One region of the Streptomyces sp. NPDC007084 genome, then DNA from elsewhere that is predicted to be linked to it. Evidence: riboswitches for the same ligand, from Rfam matches in the RefSeq annotation. Region 1 holds a riboswitch; each other region holds the start of a gene.
What was found. Region 1 has a riboswitch for thiamine pyrophosphate ahead of AB0912_RS34845 (cytosine permease). Riboswitches for the same ligand answer to the same signal wherever they lie in the genome.
Positions count from the first base shown of each region.

Region 2: another riboswitch for thiamine pyrophosphate. It lies ahead of thiO (glycine oxidase ThiO); the one in region 1 lies ahead of AB0912_RS34845 (cytosine permease).
Region 3: another riboswitch for thiamine pyrophosphate. It lies ahead of thiC (phosphomethylpyrimidine synthase ThiC); the one in region 1 lies ahead of AB0912_RS34845 (cytosine permease).
Region 4: another riboswitch for thiamine pyrophosphate. It lies ahead of AB0912_RS15050 (thiamine ABC transporter substrate-binding protein); the one in region 1 lies ahead of AB0912_RS34845 (cytosine permease).

Region 1 covers NZ_JBEYFY010000094.1:11,591-15,387, reverse strand. Annotated here, with positions in the region: gene thiD (bifunctional hydroxymethylpyrimidine kinase/phosphomethylpyrimidine kinase) at 1-339, opposite strand, end outside; gene AB0912_RS34845 (cytosine permease) at 469-1,872, opposite strand; TPP riboswitch at 1,864-1,958, opposite strand; gene AB0912_RS34840 (alpha/beta hydrolase) at 2,253-3,074, shown strand; gene AB0912_RS34835 (aldo/keto reductase) at 3,107-3,797, shown strand, end outside.
Region 2 covers NZ_JBEYFY010000029.1:74,576-78,372, forward strand. Annotated here, with positions in the region: gene pknB (Stk1 family PASTA domain-containing Ser/Thr kinase) at 1-135, opposite strand, end outside; gene AB0912_RS22770 (thiazole synthase) at 273-1,067, opposite strand; gene thiS (sulfur carrier protein ThiS) at 1,070-1,270, opposite strand; gene thiO (glycine oxidase ThiO) at 1,267-2,433, opposite strand; TPP riboswitch at 2,431-2,543, opposite strand; gene AB0912_RS22785 (FAD-dependent oxidoreductase) at 2,732-3,797, shown strand, end outside.
Region 3 covers NZ_JBEYFY010000001.1:252,539-256,335, forward strand. Annotated here, with positions in the region: gene AB0912_RS01205 (hypothetical protein) at 1-75, opposite strand, end outside; gene thiC (phosphomethylpyrimidine synthase ThiC) at 233-2,053, opposite strand; TPP riboswitch at 2,046-2,202, opposite strand; gene AB0912_RS01215 (YibE/F family protein) at 2,274-3,797, shown strand, end outside.
Region 4 covers NZ_JBEYFY010000014.1:135,921-139,717, reverse strand. Annotated here, with positions in the region: gene AB0912_RS15055 (iron ABC transporter permease) at 1-1,082, opposite strand, end outside; gene AB0912_RS15050 (thiamine ABC transporter substrate-binding protein) at 1,058-2,152, opposite strand; TPP riboswitch at 2,230-2,335, opposite strand; gene rlmN (23S rRNA (adenine(2503)-C(2))-methyltransferase RlmN) at 2,501-3,607, opposite strand; gene AB0912_RS15040 (hypothetical protein) at 3,786-3,797, shown strand, end outside.

The DNA.
Region 1 (3,797 bases):
CCCGTGCTTGGAGACGCTGACCGGGTCCACGACGACCGGCGCGCCCACGTCCGCCAGGAGTTCGGCGACCGTAGTGACGAGCGCGGGCGACGACAGCATGCCGGTCTTCACGGCCCGCACACCGATGTCGTCCACGACACTGCGGTACTGGGCCCGCACCGCCTCCTCCGGCAGCTCCCAAGCCCCTTGCACCCCCACGGAGTTCTGCGCGGTCACCGCGGTGAGCACGCTCATCCCGTGGGCGCCGAGCGCCAGCATCGTCTTCAAGTCGGCCTGGATCCCGGCGCCTCCACCGGAATCGGAACCGGCGATCGTCAGGACACGGGGCGGCGGGGTCATACCTGAAGTTCCTCTCGGAGTACGGCAACGGGCTCGGCGGTCCTCGGAGCGGTGATGCGGCGGAACGGTGAAGCGCCGAAGCGGCAGGACATGCGGCCGGTGGGGCGGCGCGGCCTGCGGCCGGCGCGTCTAGGCCCGGCGGCGGCCCAGTCGCAGGGGTGCGTAGAGGGCGAGGGCGACGAGGAACGCCACGTAGTAGGACAGGTCGGCGCCGTGCAGGGCGTCGGCCACCGGACCCACGTACAGGCCGGTGTCCATGAACGGGACGGCCGCGCCGAACGCCGCGACGAACGCCAGCAGGGACGGCCACGCCGGGAACGGGCGGGCGGCCTCGACAGCGAGGTCGACGGGCGCGCCGGCGCGGGCACGGGCCCGCGCGAACCAGTCCACGACGACGATCGCGACGAACCCGGGAATCCAATAGCCCACGAACAGCAGGACGTTCTGGAAGCGGGCCGTGGTGTCGGCCGCGTGCATCCACAGCACGAGCGGGAAACCGAGCACCGCGGCCAGGGCCGCGGCCACCGGACGCGGGACGCGCACGCCCACGGTCTGCAACGCGAGCGAACCGCTGTAGTCGTTCATCGCGTTGCTGCACACCGCCGCCAGCGCCACGGCGAGCAGCCCGAACGCGCCCGCCGCTCCGCCGCCGAGCAACTCCTCTACGCCAGCCGCCGTCTGGTCGGTCAGCACGGACGCGCCCCACAGCCCGAGGACCTGCACGGCGACGAACGACACGACGAGGCCGAGCAGCGTGCACCAGAACATCCGCGGACGCGAGGTGGTGCGCGGCAGATAGCGGCTGAAGTCACTGGCGTACGGAGCCCAGGACAGCGAGAGGCTGAGCGCGATGGTGCTGGTGAGCACGAAGGCGCCCGCCCGGTCCGAGCCGGCCGCGGAACCCGTCGCGGCGGGGTGGACCCCGTCGAGCATCCGCCAGGCGATCACGGCGAACGCGACGGCGAGCACGAAGGTCATGACGATCTGGAGCCGGTGGATGGCCTCGTAGCCGAGGACACCGAGCGCCCCCTGCGCGGCCATCATCACGAGCACCCCGACCCAGAACGGCCACCCGCACAGCCGCGCCAGCGCGTCCCCGCCGAACAGCCCGATCAGCGCGTCCCAGGCCACCGACGACAGCCACTGGAGCAGCCCCGGCAGCGCCACCGCCCGGCCGAACGCGAGCCGGGAGAGGGGGAGTTGGCCGGTCCCGGTGAGGCCGCCCCAGGTGCCGAGATAGGCGGTCGGCAGCGCCCCGAGCACCGTCCCGACGACGACCGCGACGAGGGCGGTGGTGAAGTCGAGGCCGAGCGCGACGCCGATGGTGCCGGTGAACACCCCGGTCATCGTCAGGTTCGGCGCGAACCACACGGTGAACAGGCGTGAGGGCCCGCCGTACCGGTTGCTCTCGGGGACCGGCTCGATGCCGTGCCCCTCCACCCGCAGATCGCCGGGTGCGGCGGGCATGGAGCCGTCGAAGACGGCAGGCCGGCCGTCGACGGGCAGCCCGTCGGAAACATGCGCCATCGGCATGGAAGACATCCCTCCGCCAGTACGAACTGGTTCAGGTTCGACGGGTGTGATCTCAGCCCTCGAAGGGGGCACCCCGTGTCCGGTACGACGGACACACTAACCCCATCCCCGCGCTCCTGTGTACGGCGGACCTGCGCTCATCGCTTCTCCTGTATCGCGGACCCGGGCTCGTCTGTATGGCGGACCCGGGCTCGTCGCTCCTCCCCGCCCGCTCGACGCCTCCTCCTCACCCGCCGGGCGATCCCCGAGGGCCCCCACCCGGCCGGGTCACCCGCAGCGCGCGGCGCGCCGCCCCTCGGTAGTGTCGGAGGTGATCGCCGCCCGCTCTCCGTTCCCGGGTTCCCGGACCCGGGTGGCCGGGCGGAAGGAGGCAGTGCGCCGTGACCGTGATCTCCCTGAAGTCCGCGCGGGTGCGCGAGGGCCTGACCCTTCCGTACGCCGAGGCCGGCTACCCCAGCGGCACGCCCGTCGTGTTCGTGCACGGGCTGGCCGACTCCTGGTGGTCCTTCGAGCCGCTGCTCCGCCGCCTTCCGCCCGCCCTGCACGGGTACGCGCCCACCCAGCGCGGCCACGGCGACGCCGAACACCCGCCGGACGGCTACACCCCGGACGACTTCGCCGCCGACCTGGTCGCCTTCCTCGACGCGGCCGAGATCCCGCGCGCCGTACTGGCGGGAGCGTCCACCGGCGGCATCCCCGCCCGCCTCGTCGCGGGCAGCCACCCCGACCGCATCGCCGGACTCGTCCTGCTCGGCGTCCCCGGAACCCTCGCGGACAAGCCCGTGCCCGACACCTGGCGGCAGACCCTCGACGGCCTCACCGATCCCGTACCCCGCGCGTTCGTCGAGGAGTTCGTCACCGGGAGCACGACAACTCCGCTCGCCCGGGGCTTCGTCGAGACGATGGTCGAGGAAGGCCTCAAGGTCCCCGCCCACGTCTGGCGGGAGACCGGCCGCGGTCTCCTCGACGCCGATCTCGGCGCCACCCTCGCCGGCATCCTGGTCCCCACCCTCGTCATCTGGGGCGAACAGGACCGCTTCCTGACCCGCGACGACCAGCAGACCCTCCTGGACGCGGTGCACGGAGCCGACTTCCTCGCCTACGAGAACACCGGCCACCCCGTCCACTGGGAACAGCCCGAACGCGTGGTCGCCGACATCGCCGCCTTCGCCGCGCGGATCGCCCGCCCCGGCACCCCCTGAACCCCCTCCGGGGTGTGTGCGAGACTGCCGCGATGACCGCAGAAACGATCACCGCCGCCGCCGCGGGCACCTGGACACTGGGCGATCTCACCGTCAACCGCGTCGGCTTCGGCGCGATGCGGCTGACCGGCAGCGCCGCCTTCCACCACGGGACGCCGAGCGACCGCGACCGCTCGATCGCCGTGCTGCGGACGGCGGTTGAACTGGGCGTCGACCACATCGACACCGCCGCCTTCTACTTCTCCACGCTGCGCTCCGCGAACGAACTGATCAACACCGCCCTCGCCCCGTACGGCGACGACCTGGTCATCGCCACCAAGGTCGGCCCCTTCCGGGACTACGCGGGGGAGTGGGGCACCGCGGCCCGCCCCGACCAACTGCGCGCCCACGTCGAGGAGAACCTGCGCCAGCTCGGCCGCGACCACCTGGACCTGGTGTACCTGCGCCGCATGCGGCAGGACTCCATCGCCGAGCACTTCGGAGCCCTCGCCGAGCTGCGCGAGGCCGGACTGATCCGCCATCTCGGCGTCTCCGACGTCGGGCTCACCCACCTCGAAGAGGCCCGCGCCATCGCCCCGGTGGTCGCCGTGCAGAACCGCTACGGACTCGGCGGCACCGCACCGGAGAACGACGCCCTGCTGCGGGCCTGCGGCCAACTCGGCATCGCCTTCGTCCCGTTCTACGCCATCGCGGGCAAGGGCGGCGAGCTGGGGCCGAAGGGCG
Region 2 (3,797 bases), on a different contig from region 1:
CGCGACCACCCGGTCGAGGCGGATGTCCAGGGCCCGGTAGACCGTGGCCATCCCGCCGACCGCGATCCGTGCGTCCACGCGGTAGCGGCCGTCGAGCACGTGTCCGACAAGCGGGTCCTGAAGGGTCGTATCCACGCAGGTGAGTCTACGAGCCGCCACTGTCGGACCGTCCCGTTCGGCCGATACCGGGGCACGACTGCGACCGACCTGTGACGCGCACCGGCCGCGCGGACGTCGTCCGGGCCGGTCGGAAGGCCGGCCCGGACGGCCGGTCAGAAGGCCGGCCGCTCCGGGTCCAGGGCCGCCATGCCCTCGGTGGGGGAGGAGGCCTCGGCGAAGTGCCGGCGCGGGATGCGCCCCGCCCGCCGGGCCAGGCGTCCGGCCTCCACCGCGTGCCGCATGGCCTCCGCCATCAGCACCGGCTCCTGCGCCCGGGTCACCGCCGAGGCGAGCATCACCCCCGCGCAGCCCAGCTCCATCGCCAGGGCCGCGTCCGACGCCGTACCGGCCCCGGCGTCCAGGATCACCGGCACGCGCGCGTGCTCCACGATGAGCTGGAAGTTGTGCGGGTTGCGGATGCCGAGCCCCGAGCCGATGGGCGAGCCGAGCGGCATGACGGCCGCGCAGCCGACGTCCTCCAGCTTGCGGGCGAGGACCGGGTCGTCGTTCGTGTACGGCAGCACGGTGAAGCCGTCGTCCACCAGGGTCTCGGCGGCGTCCAGCAGCTCGACCGGGTCGGGCAGCAGGGTGCGCTCGTCGGCGATGACCTCCAGCTTGACCAGGTCGGTGCCGAGCGCCTCGCGGGCGAGCCGGGCCGTCAGGACGGCCTCGCCGGCGGTGTAGCAGCCGGCCGTGTTCGGCAGCACCCGGATGCCGAGGCGGTCGAGCACCGACAGCACCGAGCCGTGCACCGACGCGTTCACCCGCCGCATCGCGACCGTCGTCAGCTCCGTGCCGGACGCCACCAGGGAGCGCTCCAGGGTGTCGAGACTGGGCGCCCCGCCCGTGCCCATGATCAGCCGGGAGGTGTAGGTCGTCCCCCCGAGGACGAAGGGGTCGTCGGCCATGGTCAGCCTCCTTGTACGGCGGTGAGGACCTCGACGCGGTCGCCCTCGGCCAGCGGGGTGGACGCCCACTGACCGCGCGGGACGACGGTCTCGTTCAGCGCGGCGGCCACCCCGGAGGGAGCCGGGGTGAGGGCCGCGACGAGGGTGCCGAGAGCGGTACCGGCGGCGATCGCCTTCCGCTCTCCGTTGACGACGATGTTCATACGGGCTGCTCCGTGCGGGCGGTGGCGGCGAACCGCCTGGGGGAGAAGGGGCGGGCTTCCTCGGGCAGTTCGCCGGTGGTCAGGACATGCGCCATGGCGTCGCCGGTGACCGGGGTGAGGAGCACGCCGTTGCGGAAGTGGCCGGTGGCCAGCAGCAGCCCGTCCAGGGCGGTCGGGCCGAGCAGCGGGGCATTGTCGGGCGAACCGGGGCGCAGTCCCGCGCGGGTCTCGGTGAGCGGCAGCTCGGTGATGCCGGGCACCAGCTCGTGCGCGTCGCGCAGCAGCTCGTACACGCCGCCCGCCGTCACCGTGGTGTCCCAGCCCAGCTCCTCGCTGGTCGCGCCGACGACGAGTTCGCCGTTCTCGCGGGGCACCAGGTAAAGGTGGCCGCCGCGCACCACGGCCCGCACCGTGCGGCTCAGGAACGGCGCGTACCGCTTCGGCACGGTCAGCCGCAGCACCTGTCCCTTCACCGGGCGCACCGGCGGCAGGACCTCGTCGGGGACGCCCGCGAGCCGCCCGCTGAGGCTGCCCCCGGCCAGCACCACCTGGCCCGCGCCGAGTCCGGTGCCGTCCGCCGTGACCACACCGGTGGCCCGGTCCCGTACGACGGTCAGGCGCTGCGCCCAGCTCCGGTGGACGCTCACCCCGGCCCGCTCGCACGCCGTGACCAGGGCGGCGGCCAGGCGCCGGGGGTCGATCTGGTGGTCGCCGTCGACCCGCAGGCCGCCGCGCACGCCGGGGGCCAGCATCGGCTCCAGACGGCGGCACTCCCGGCCGGTCAGCCACTGCGACTCGAGTCCCGAACGGCTCTGCAGCGCGTGCAGTTCCCGCAGATGGGCGCGGTCGTCGGCGTCCAGCGCGACGGCCAGCGTGCCGCACCGGCGATAGCCCAGGTCGTGGCCGGCCGCCTCGGTGAGTTCGGCCACGAAGTCCGGATAGCGGCGCGCGGAGGCGAGGTTGAGGCCGAGCAGGGTCTCCTCGCCGTAGTGCAGCTCGGTGACGGCCGCGAGCATCCCGGCCGCGACCTGCGCGGCCCCGCCACCGGGCTCGGGGTCGACGAGCGTGGTGGTGAACCCGCGCTGCGCGGCCCGCCAGGCGGTGACCAGGCCGATGATCCCGCCCCCGATGACGAGGACGTCGGACGGACGTGTAGGCGACATGGGCGTCCAGCCCCTCCCTTCGCCGGCATGACCCGGATCAGGTTCGTACGGTCGGAGGCCGCCCAGCCTCCCTCTCAGCCCGGTGCGTCCGGGCTCCCGCGAGTGCTTTACGGTCGCCACCCTAGCCCGCCCCCACAGCGGCCCGTAAGGGAGCCTCCGCCGACGCACCCGCCCCCGGGGAGCCGGGGACGGACGCGGGGTGCCGGGGTGGCCGCGCACGGCCCGACCCCGCGGCTGTGCAGCAGATCACCGAGCACGTCCGCTGACTGACGGTTTGTCAGGTGTCTATGGTGATCAGGTGAGCGAGCAGACGCAGGCGAAGGCACAGGGGTCCACCGCGCGGCGGGCCGTCGTGGTGGGCGCGGGCATGGCCGGGGTGCAGACCGCGGTCGCCCTGCGCGAACAGGGCTTCACGGGCACCGTCACGCTGATCGGCGCGGAGCCCCATCAGCCCTACGACCGGCCACCGCTGTCCAAGGCCGTCCTGCTCGGCAAGGCCGAGGGCTCCGCCTTCGACGTCGACTTCACGGCCCTGGACATCGAACTGCGGCTCGGCCTTGAGGCGCTCGGCCTGCGCGCCGGGGACCACGAACTCGACACCGCCGCCGGGCCCGTCCCGTACGACGTCCTGGTCGTCGCCACCGGCGCCGAACCGATCCGGCTGCCCGGCGCCGAGGGCGTGCCCGGCGTGCACCTGCTGCGCACCCTGGACGACGCCGACCGGCTGCGGCCCGTGCTCCTCGCGCAGCACGACATCGTGGTCGTCGGCGCCGGCTGGATCGGCGCCGAGTTCGCCACCGCCGCGCGCGAGGCGGGCTGCGCGGTGACCGTCGTCGAGGCCGCCGACCGGCCGCTCGCCGCCGCGCTGCCCGCCGAGGTGGCCGCCCCGATGGCCGCCTGGTACGCCGACAGCGGCGCCACCCTGCGCACGCGCACGCGCGTGGAGCGCGTCGAGGACGGCGCCGTCGTCCTGGACGACGGCTCCCGGGTCCCGGCCGGCGCGGTGGTCGTCGGCATCGGCGCGCGGCCCGCGACCGACTGGATCGCCGGCTCCGGCATCGCCCTCGGCGCCGACCGCGAGATCCTCGCCGACGACCACCTGCGCACCTCCCTGCCGGACGTCTACGCCGTCGGCGACTGCGCCTCCTTCCCCTCCGGCCGCTACGAGGACCGCCTCCTCGTCCACCACTGGGACAACGCCCTCCAGGGCCCCCGCACGGTCGCCGCGAACATCGTCGGACAGGCGCCCGCCGCCTACGACCCGGTGCCGTACTTCTGGTCCGAGCAGTTCGGCCGCTTCGTGCAGTACGTCGGCCACCACACGCCCGCCGACACCCTGGTCTGGCGCGGCGATCCCGCGGGCA
Region 3 (3,797 bases), on a different contig from region 1:
GGTGCTGTTGCTCTCCTTCCAGATCAGTCCCCTTTTGATCGGGGCCGCGTCGTCGTGCAGGGGGGGTGGCGACATCGGGCCGGGGGTCAGCGCCGCCGGGAGTGCCCGCCGACCGGCAGGACGCCCCGGCCCGTCCTCTCGGCGGTGCGGGCGAAGTACCACTCCTCGGCCGGCGTCAGGAAGGCCTCGCTCTCCGGGCACGGCGTCCCGGAGAGCGCCCTCCTGAAGCAGGTCAGTCCGCCAGCGGCAGATAGACGCGGTTGCCCGCCTCCGCGAACTCCCGGGACTTCTGGAGCATCCCTTCGGAGATCTCCGCCGCCGAAGCGCCTTCCGCCGTGTCCCCGCCGAACCGTTCGTTGATGCTCTGGCTGATCTTCATCGAGCAGAACTTCGGTCCGCACATGGAGCAGAAGTGGGCCGTCTTGGCCGGCTCGGCCGGCAGCGTCTCGTCGTGGAACTCCCGCGCCGTGTCCGGGTCGAGAGCCAGGTTGAACTGGTCCTCCCACCGGAACTCGAAGCGGGCGTCGGACAGCGCGTCGTCCCAGTCCTGCGCACCGGGGTGCCCCTTGGCGAGATCGGCCGCGTGGGCTGCGATCTTGTAGGTGATGACGCCGGTCTTGACGTCGTCACGGTTAGGGAGACCCAGGTGCTCCTTGGGTGTCACGTAGCAGAGCATCGCGGTGCCCCACCAGGCGATCATGGCTGCGCCGATACCCGAGGTGATGTGGTCGTACGCGGGCGCGACGTCGGTGGTCAGCGGGCCGAGCGTATAGAACGGAGCTTCATCACAGATCTCCTGCTGAAGGTCGATGTTCTCCTTGATCTTGTGCATCGGGACATGTCCCGGGCCTTCGATCATCGTCTGTACATGGAAACGCTTCGCGATCGTGTTGAGTTCCCCGAGCGTCCTCAACTCCGCGAACTGTGCCGCGTCGTTGGCGTCCGCGATGGAGCCGGGCCGCAGACCGTCGCCGAGCGAGTACGTGACGTCGTACGCGGCGAGGATCTCGCAGAGTTCCTCGAAGTTCTCGTAGAGGAACGACTCCTTGTGGTGGGCGAGGCACCAGGCCGCCATGATCGAGCCGCCGCGCGAGACGATGCCCGTCTTGCGGTTCGCGGTGAGCGGCACATAGGCGAGGCGGACGCCCGCGTGGACCGTCATGTAGTCCACGCCCTGTTCGGCCTGCTCGATGACCGTGTCCTTGTAGATCTCCCAGGTGAGTTCCTCGGCACGGCCGTCGACCTTCTCCAACGCCTGGTAGAGCGGCACGGTTCCGATGGGGACGGGGGAGTTGCGCAGCACCCACTCGCGGGTGGTGTGGATGTTCCGTCCCGTAGACAGGTCCATGACAGTGTCGGCGCCCCAGCGGGTCGCCCAGGTCATCTTCTCGACCTCTTCCTCGATGGAGGAAGTGACGGCGGAATTACCGATGTTGGCGTTCACCTTCACCAGGAACCGCTTGCCGATGATCATCGGCTCGATCTCGGGGTGGTTGACGTTCGCCGGCAGCACCGCCCGGCCGGCGGCGATCTCCTCGCGTACGACCTCGGGTTCGACGTTCTCGCGGACGGCGACGAACTCCATCTCGGGGGTGATCTCGCCACGGCGCGCGTAGGCGAGCTGGGTGACCGCCTGCCCCGAACGTCCCCGGCGCGGCTGGCGCGGCCGGCCGGGGAAGACCGCGTCGAGATTGCGCAGTCCGCCGCGCGGAGAGGTGTGCTTGATCCCGTCGTCCTCGGGGCGCACGGGCCGGCCCGCGTACTCCTCGGTGTCGCCGCGAGCGATGATCCAGTTCTCGCGCAGCGGCGCCAGGCCCCTGCGTACATCGGTGTCGACACTCGGATCGGTGTACGGGCCGGAGGTGTCGTACAGCGTCACGGACTGCCCGTTGGTCAGGTGCACCTGACGGACCGGCACGCGCAGATCGGGACGCGTCCCCCCGACGTACGCCTTGTGCCAGCCGATGGACTTCCCGGCCTCATCGTCCGGGGACGGCGAAGAAGCGCCGCCCGTCTGGCTGGAGGCAGGCGTGCGTACGTCCTTGTTGGTCATGAGACCTACTCCCTACGCCGGCATTACCCGGTAACAGGTTCGGCGGTCGACGCAGCGGCTTCCGTTCACCGATGTTTCATGTGAAACATCGCGAAGACGGAGGTCAGCGCCCTCTCAGCCCGGTGCTCCGAGCTCCCGCGTGTGCAAAGGTGACTCCACGCTAGCGTCATATCTGGCGCGGTGAACAGGGGGCCCTTGCCGTTCTTGCGATGATCGGTCGGTGACGACGAACCGGCAGCCCTCGTTCCCCCCGTCCGAGCCACCGCGCCGCCCGGGCTTCGACGACGGCCGCGGACGGGGGCCCGGCAACGGACCCGGGCCCGGCGCCGGCTACGGCTCCGGTGAGGGCTACGGCCAAGCTTGGGACGATGGACCGGGATCAGGCGCCGGTCACGAGCACGGCTCAGGTGCAAGCCCCGGAGACGATCCGGGCAGGAGCCGCGGTCAGGAGCCGGGCGCGGGACACGGGCCGGGCTACCGCGGTGGGCACGGGCACGGTCCGGGCGACGGTCACGGGCAGGTTGGCGGTCACGGGCAGGGCGGCGGACACAGTCCGGACGAAGGACAGGGACACGGACCGGGCGGAGGACACGGGCACGGGCAGGGTCCGGGCGGAGGCGACGGGCACGGGCAGGGACCCGGCGGTGGGCACGGGCACTCGCACAGTCACAGCCACGGCCCGGTGGCGCCCGTCTCGAAGCATCTGCGCAAGGTCATCGCCGCCGTACTGATCCCCTTCGCCGCCGCGGTCGCCGTGGGACTCGTCGTGCTGTGGCCCGGTGGCGCTCCGGCTCACGAGCGCACCGGTGTCGGCTTCGACCGGCAGACGCAGAACGCGACGGTCACCAAGATCGTCGAGGTGGACTGCAAGTCCGTCAACGCCTCGGGGGAGACGCCGACGGGCGACACCTCCACAGCCGAGGGCTCCTCCGCCCAGCAACAGGCGACCGGGGAGTGCAAGCGCGCCACCATCCGGATCGACACCGGCAAGGACAAGGGCCGTACGTTCACGGAGATCGTCCAGCCGGACCAGTCACGGCAGTTGCACCAGGGCGAGAAGGTCATCGTCGCGTACGAGCCCTCCGCGCCCAGGGAACTCCAGTACTCCGTGGCGGACGCGAACCGCAGGCTGCCGCTGACGCTTCTCGCGGCCCTGTTCGCCCTGGTCGTCGTGGTGGTGGGCCGGATGCGCGGTGTGATGGCGCTGATCGCCCTGGCCATCAGCTTCATGATCCTGAACTTCTTCATCCTGCCCGCGATCCTGCAAGGGTCGAACCCCTTGATCGTGGCGGTCGTGGGGTCCAGCGCGATCATGCTGATCGCGCTCTACATGTGCCATGGCCTGTCGGCCCGGACATCCGTGGCCGTGGTCGGCACCCTGCTCTCCCTGCTGCTGATCGGCATCCTGGGCTCGGTCTTCATCGACTGGGCCGTGCTGACCGGCAACACGGACGACAACACCGGCCTGATCCACGGCTTGTACCCGTCCATCGACATGAGCGGCCTGCTGCTGGCCGGAGTCATCATCGGCTCGCTCGGCGTCCTCGACGACGTGACGGTGACGCAGACGTCCGCGGTCTGGGAACTGCACGAGGCCAACCCGTCGATGGGCTGGCGGGGCCTGTACCGCGCGGGCATCCGGATCGGCCGCGACCACATCGCGTCCGTGGTCAACACGCTCGTCCTGGCCTACGCGGGCGCCGCGCTGCCGCTGCTGCTGCTCTTCTCGATCGCGCAGAGCAGC
Region 4 (3,797 bases), on a different contig from region 1:
GCGTACTGAAGCGAGTTGCCGATGGCGGCGATCGGGGCGACCAGGAAGGTGCCGCCGTCGGCGCTGGTCAAGGAGCGGTAGTAGCGGAAGTCCGGGGCGTCGAGGGAGCGCTGGACGAGGACGGCGAGGGGCAGCACGAGGAGCACCGCGACGCTCGCCAGCACCCCGGCGAGGAGCGCCCACTGCCCGGCGCCGCGCGGCCGGCGCGCGGTCGTCTGCGGGGACACCAGCCGCAGCGCGCTCTCGCGGCGCCGGACGGTCGCCGCGTGCACGGCGAGGATCGCCCCGACCGCCGCGAACTGGACGATCGTCAGCACGGCCGCCGTGCCGAGGTCGAAGATCTCGGAGGTCTGCCGGTAGATCTCGACCTCCAGGGTCGAGAAGGTGGGGCCGCCGAGGATCTGCACCACACCGAAGGAGGTGAAGGTGAAGAGGAAGACCATGAGGGCGGCGGCGGCCACGGCGGGGGCGAGCGCCGGCAGCGTCACCCTGCGCCAGGCCGCGAGCCGCGAGGCGCCGAGCATCCGCGCGGCCTCCTCCTGACGTGGGTCGAGCTGCGACCAGAGACCGCCGACGGTCCGTACGACGACCGCGTAGTTGAAGAAGACGTGCGCGAGCAGGATCGCCCACACCGTGGTGTCCAGGCGGACGCCCCACAGCTCGTCCAGCAGTCCGCCGCGGCCGACGAGCGCGAGGAACGCGGTGCCGACGACGACGGTCGGCAGCACGAAGGGCACGGTCACCACGGCCCGCAGGAACTGTCTGCCCGGGAAGTCGAAGCGCGCGAAGACATACGCGCCGGGGAGCGCGATCAGCAGCGTGAGCGCCGTGGAGGCGAGCGCCTGCCAGGTGGTGAACCACAGCACGTGCCGGATGTCGGGCTGGGCGAGCACGTCCCAGATCCGGGCGAACCGCCAGCCGCCGTCGGCGTGCAGCCCACGCGCGACGATCGCGGCCACGGGGTAGGCGAAGAACACCCCGAAGAACGCGACGGGCAGGGCCATGAGGCCGAGCCGCGCCGCGCCCCGCCGGCGGGCGGCGCGCGGGGCCGCCCGGTCTACTTCAGTACGAGCGAGGTCCACGACTTGACCCACTGGTCGCGGTCGGCGGCGATCTTCTCCGGGGCCAGGGTCTGCGGGTCCTTGGCCTGCGGGCCGAACTTCGTGAACTCCGCCGGCACCCGGGCGGTGCCGGTGACGGGGTACACGAACATGTTCAGCGGCATGTCCTCCTGGAACTCCTTGGTGAGCAGGAAGTCGAGCAGGGCCTTGCCGCCCTTGGTGTTCTCGGCGTTGTCCAGCAGTCCCGCGTACTCGACCTGGCGGAAGCAGGTGCCCTCCACGACGCCGGTCGGGGCGGTGGCGGGCTTGGGGTCGGCGTAGACGACCTCGGCGGGCGGCGAGGAGGCGTAGGAGACGACGAGGGGCCGGTCGCCCTTGGCCTTCTTGCCGCCGGCGGACCCGGAGAACTCGTCGTTGTAGGCCTGCTCCCAGCCGTCCACCACCTTCACACCGTTGGCCTTGAGCTTCTTCCAGTAGCCCTGCCACTGGTCGTCGCCGTACTTCGCGGCGGTGCCGAGCAGGAAGCCGAGGCCGGGCGAGGAGGTCGAGGCGTTCTCGGTGACGAGGAGGTTCTTGTAGGCGGGCTTGACCAGATCGTCGTACGACGTCGGCGGCGCGAGCTTGTGCTTGCTGAAGTACGCCTTGTCGTAGTTGACGCAGATGTCGCCGGAGTCGATGGGCGTGACCCGGTGCCTGGCCTGGTCGACGCGGTAGCGGGCGTCGATCGCGTCGGAGCCCTTGGCCTCGTAGGACTGGAAGAGCCCGTTGTCGAGGGCCCGGCTCAGCAGGGTGTTGTCGACGCCGAAGAAGACGTCGCCCTGGGGGTTGTCCTTGGTCAGGATCGCCTTGTTGACGGCCTGCCCGGCGTCGCCGTCCCTGAGGACGCGGACGCGGTACCCGGACCGCTTCTCGAAGTCCTTGAGCACGTTCTTGGACACCGCCCACGAGTCGTGGGTGACGAGCGTGACGGTCTTCGAGCCGCCCGAGCCCGCGGCGCCGGCGTCGGAGGAGCCGCACGCCGACAGGACGGGCAGGGTGACGAGGCTCAGTCCGACGGCCGTGGCCGCGAACCGCTTGCTGGTGGTGCTCACTGGATTCCTCCTGGCTGACCAGGAAGAGACGCGGCCCTGCCCGGGACCTCTGACAGTTCCCGGGCAGGGCGCAACAGCTTGAGTGATGACCGAACTTCCTACCCAGAATGACCTGGGCGAGGTTCAGAGGGTCTGCGGTCTGTCCCGCACTCTCAGCGCTGTGGCGCTCCCCTGTCGGAATATGAAGATGTGATGACTGCGATGACTGCGATGGTTCTACGAACGCGTCTCAGACTACCGCTCGACACGCACCGCCCGGCGACCGGTGCCGGTGGCCACCGCTCACGGGGTGACCACCACCGGGAGGCCACCGCCGGGGACCACCACCGGGAGACCAGGGCCCGGTGGCTACCGCTCGGTCGCGGCGAGCTGTCCGCACGCTCCGTCGATCTCCTGGCCCCGGGTGTCCCGGACGGTCACCGGCACACCGTGGGCGGCGATCGCCTCGACGAACGCCTTCTCGTCCTCGGGCCGCGAGGCGGTCCACTTCGAGCCCGGCGTCGGGTTCAACGGGATGAGGTTGACGTGCACCGGCTTGCCCTTGAGCATCCGGCCGAGCCGGTCACCGCGCCAGGCCTGGTCGTTGATGTCCCGGATGAGCGCGTACTCGATGGACAGGCGCCGCCCGGACTTCGCGGCGTACTCCCATCCGGCGTCCAGCACCTCGCGCACCTTCCACCGCGTGTTCACGGGGACGAGGGTGTCGCGCAGCTCGTCGTCCGGGGCGTGCAGCGAGATCGCGAGACGGCACTTGAAGCCCTCGTCGGCGAACCGGTTGATGGCGGGCACGAGGCCGACCGTCGAGACGGTGATCCCGCGCTGCGAGAGGCCGAGGCCGTCCGGCTCGGGGTCGGTGAGGGCGCGGATCGCGCCGACCACCCGCTTGTAGTTGGCGAGCGGCTCGCCCATCCCCATGAAGACGATGTTGCTCAGCCGGGCCGGGCCACCGGGGATCTCGCCGTCCCGCAGCGCCCGCATCCCGTCCACGATCTGGTGCACGATCTCGCCGGTCGACAGGTTCCGGTCGAGGCCCGCCTGCCCGGTGGCGCAGAACGGGCAGTTCATCCCGCAGCCCGCTTGCGAGCTGATGCACATGGTGACCCGGTCCGGGTAGCGCATCAGCACGGACTCGACGAGCGTGCCGTCGAAGAGCCGCCACAGGGTCTTGCGGGTGGTGTCCTGGTCGGTCGACAGATGCCGGACGACCGACATCAGCTCGGGAAGCAGCGCCTCCTGGAGCTTGCCGCGCGAGGCGGCCGGGATGTCCGTCCACTGCTCGGGGTCGTGCGCGTACCGGGCGAAGTAGTGCTGCGAGAGCTGCTTGGCGCGAAACGGCTTCTCACCGATCGCGGCAACCGCCTCTTTGCGCTCGGCGGGCGTGAGATCGGCAAGGTGCCGCGGCGGCTTCTTGGCTCCGCGCGGCGCGACAAAGGTGAGTTCTCCGGGCTTCGGCATAACCCAACCAGTGTCGCAGATCCGATGGGATGACCCGGGCGCCGCGTTTGCGGGACCGCTCGTTGCCCAGAGCGCCGGGTTCCGGGGACCGCCCGTTGCCCGGAGCGCCGCGTTCCTAGGACCGCCCGTTGCCCCGGAGCGCCGCCGCCCGCGTCGACGCGGGCCTACAATCGAACCTGTGTCTGATTCT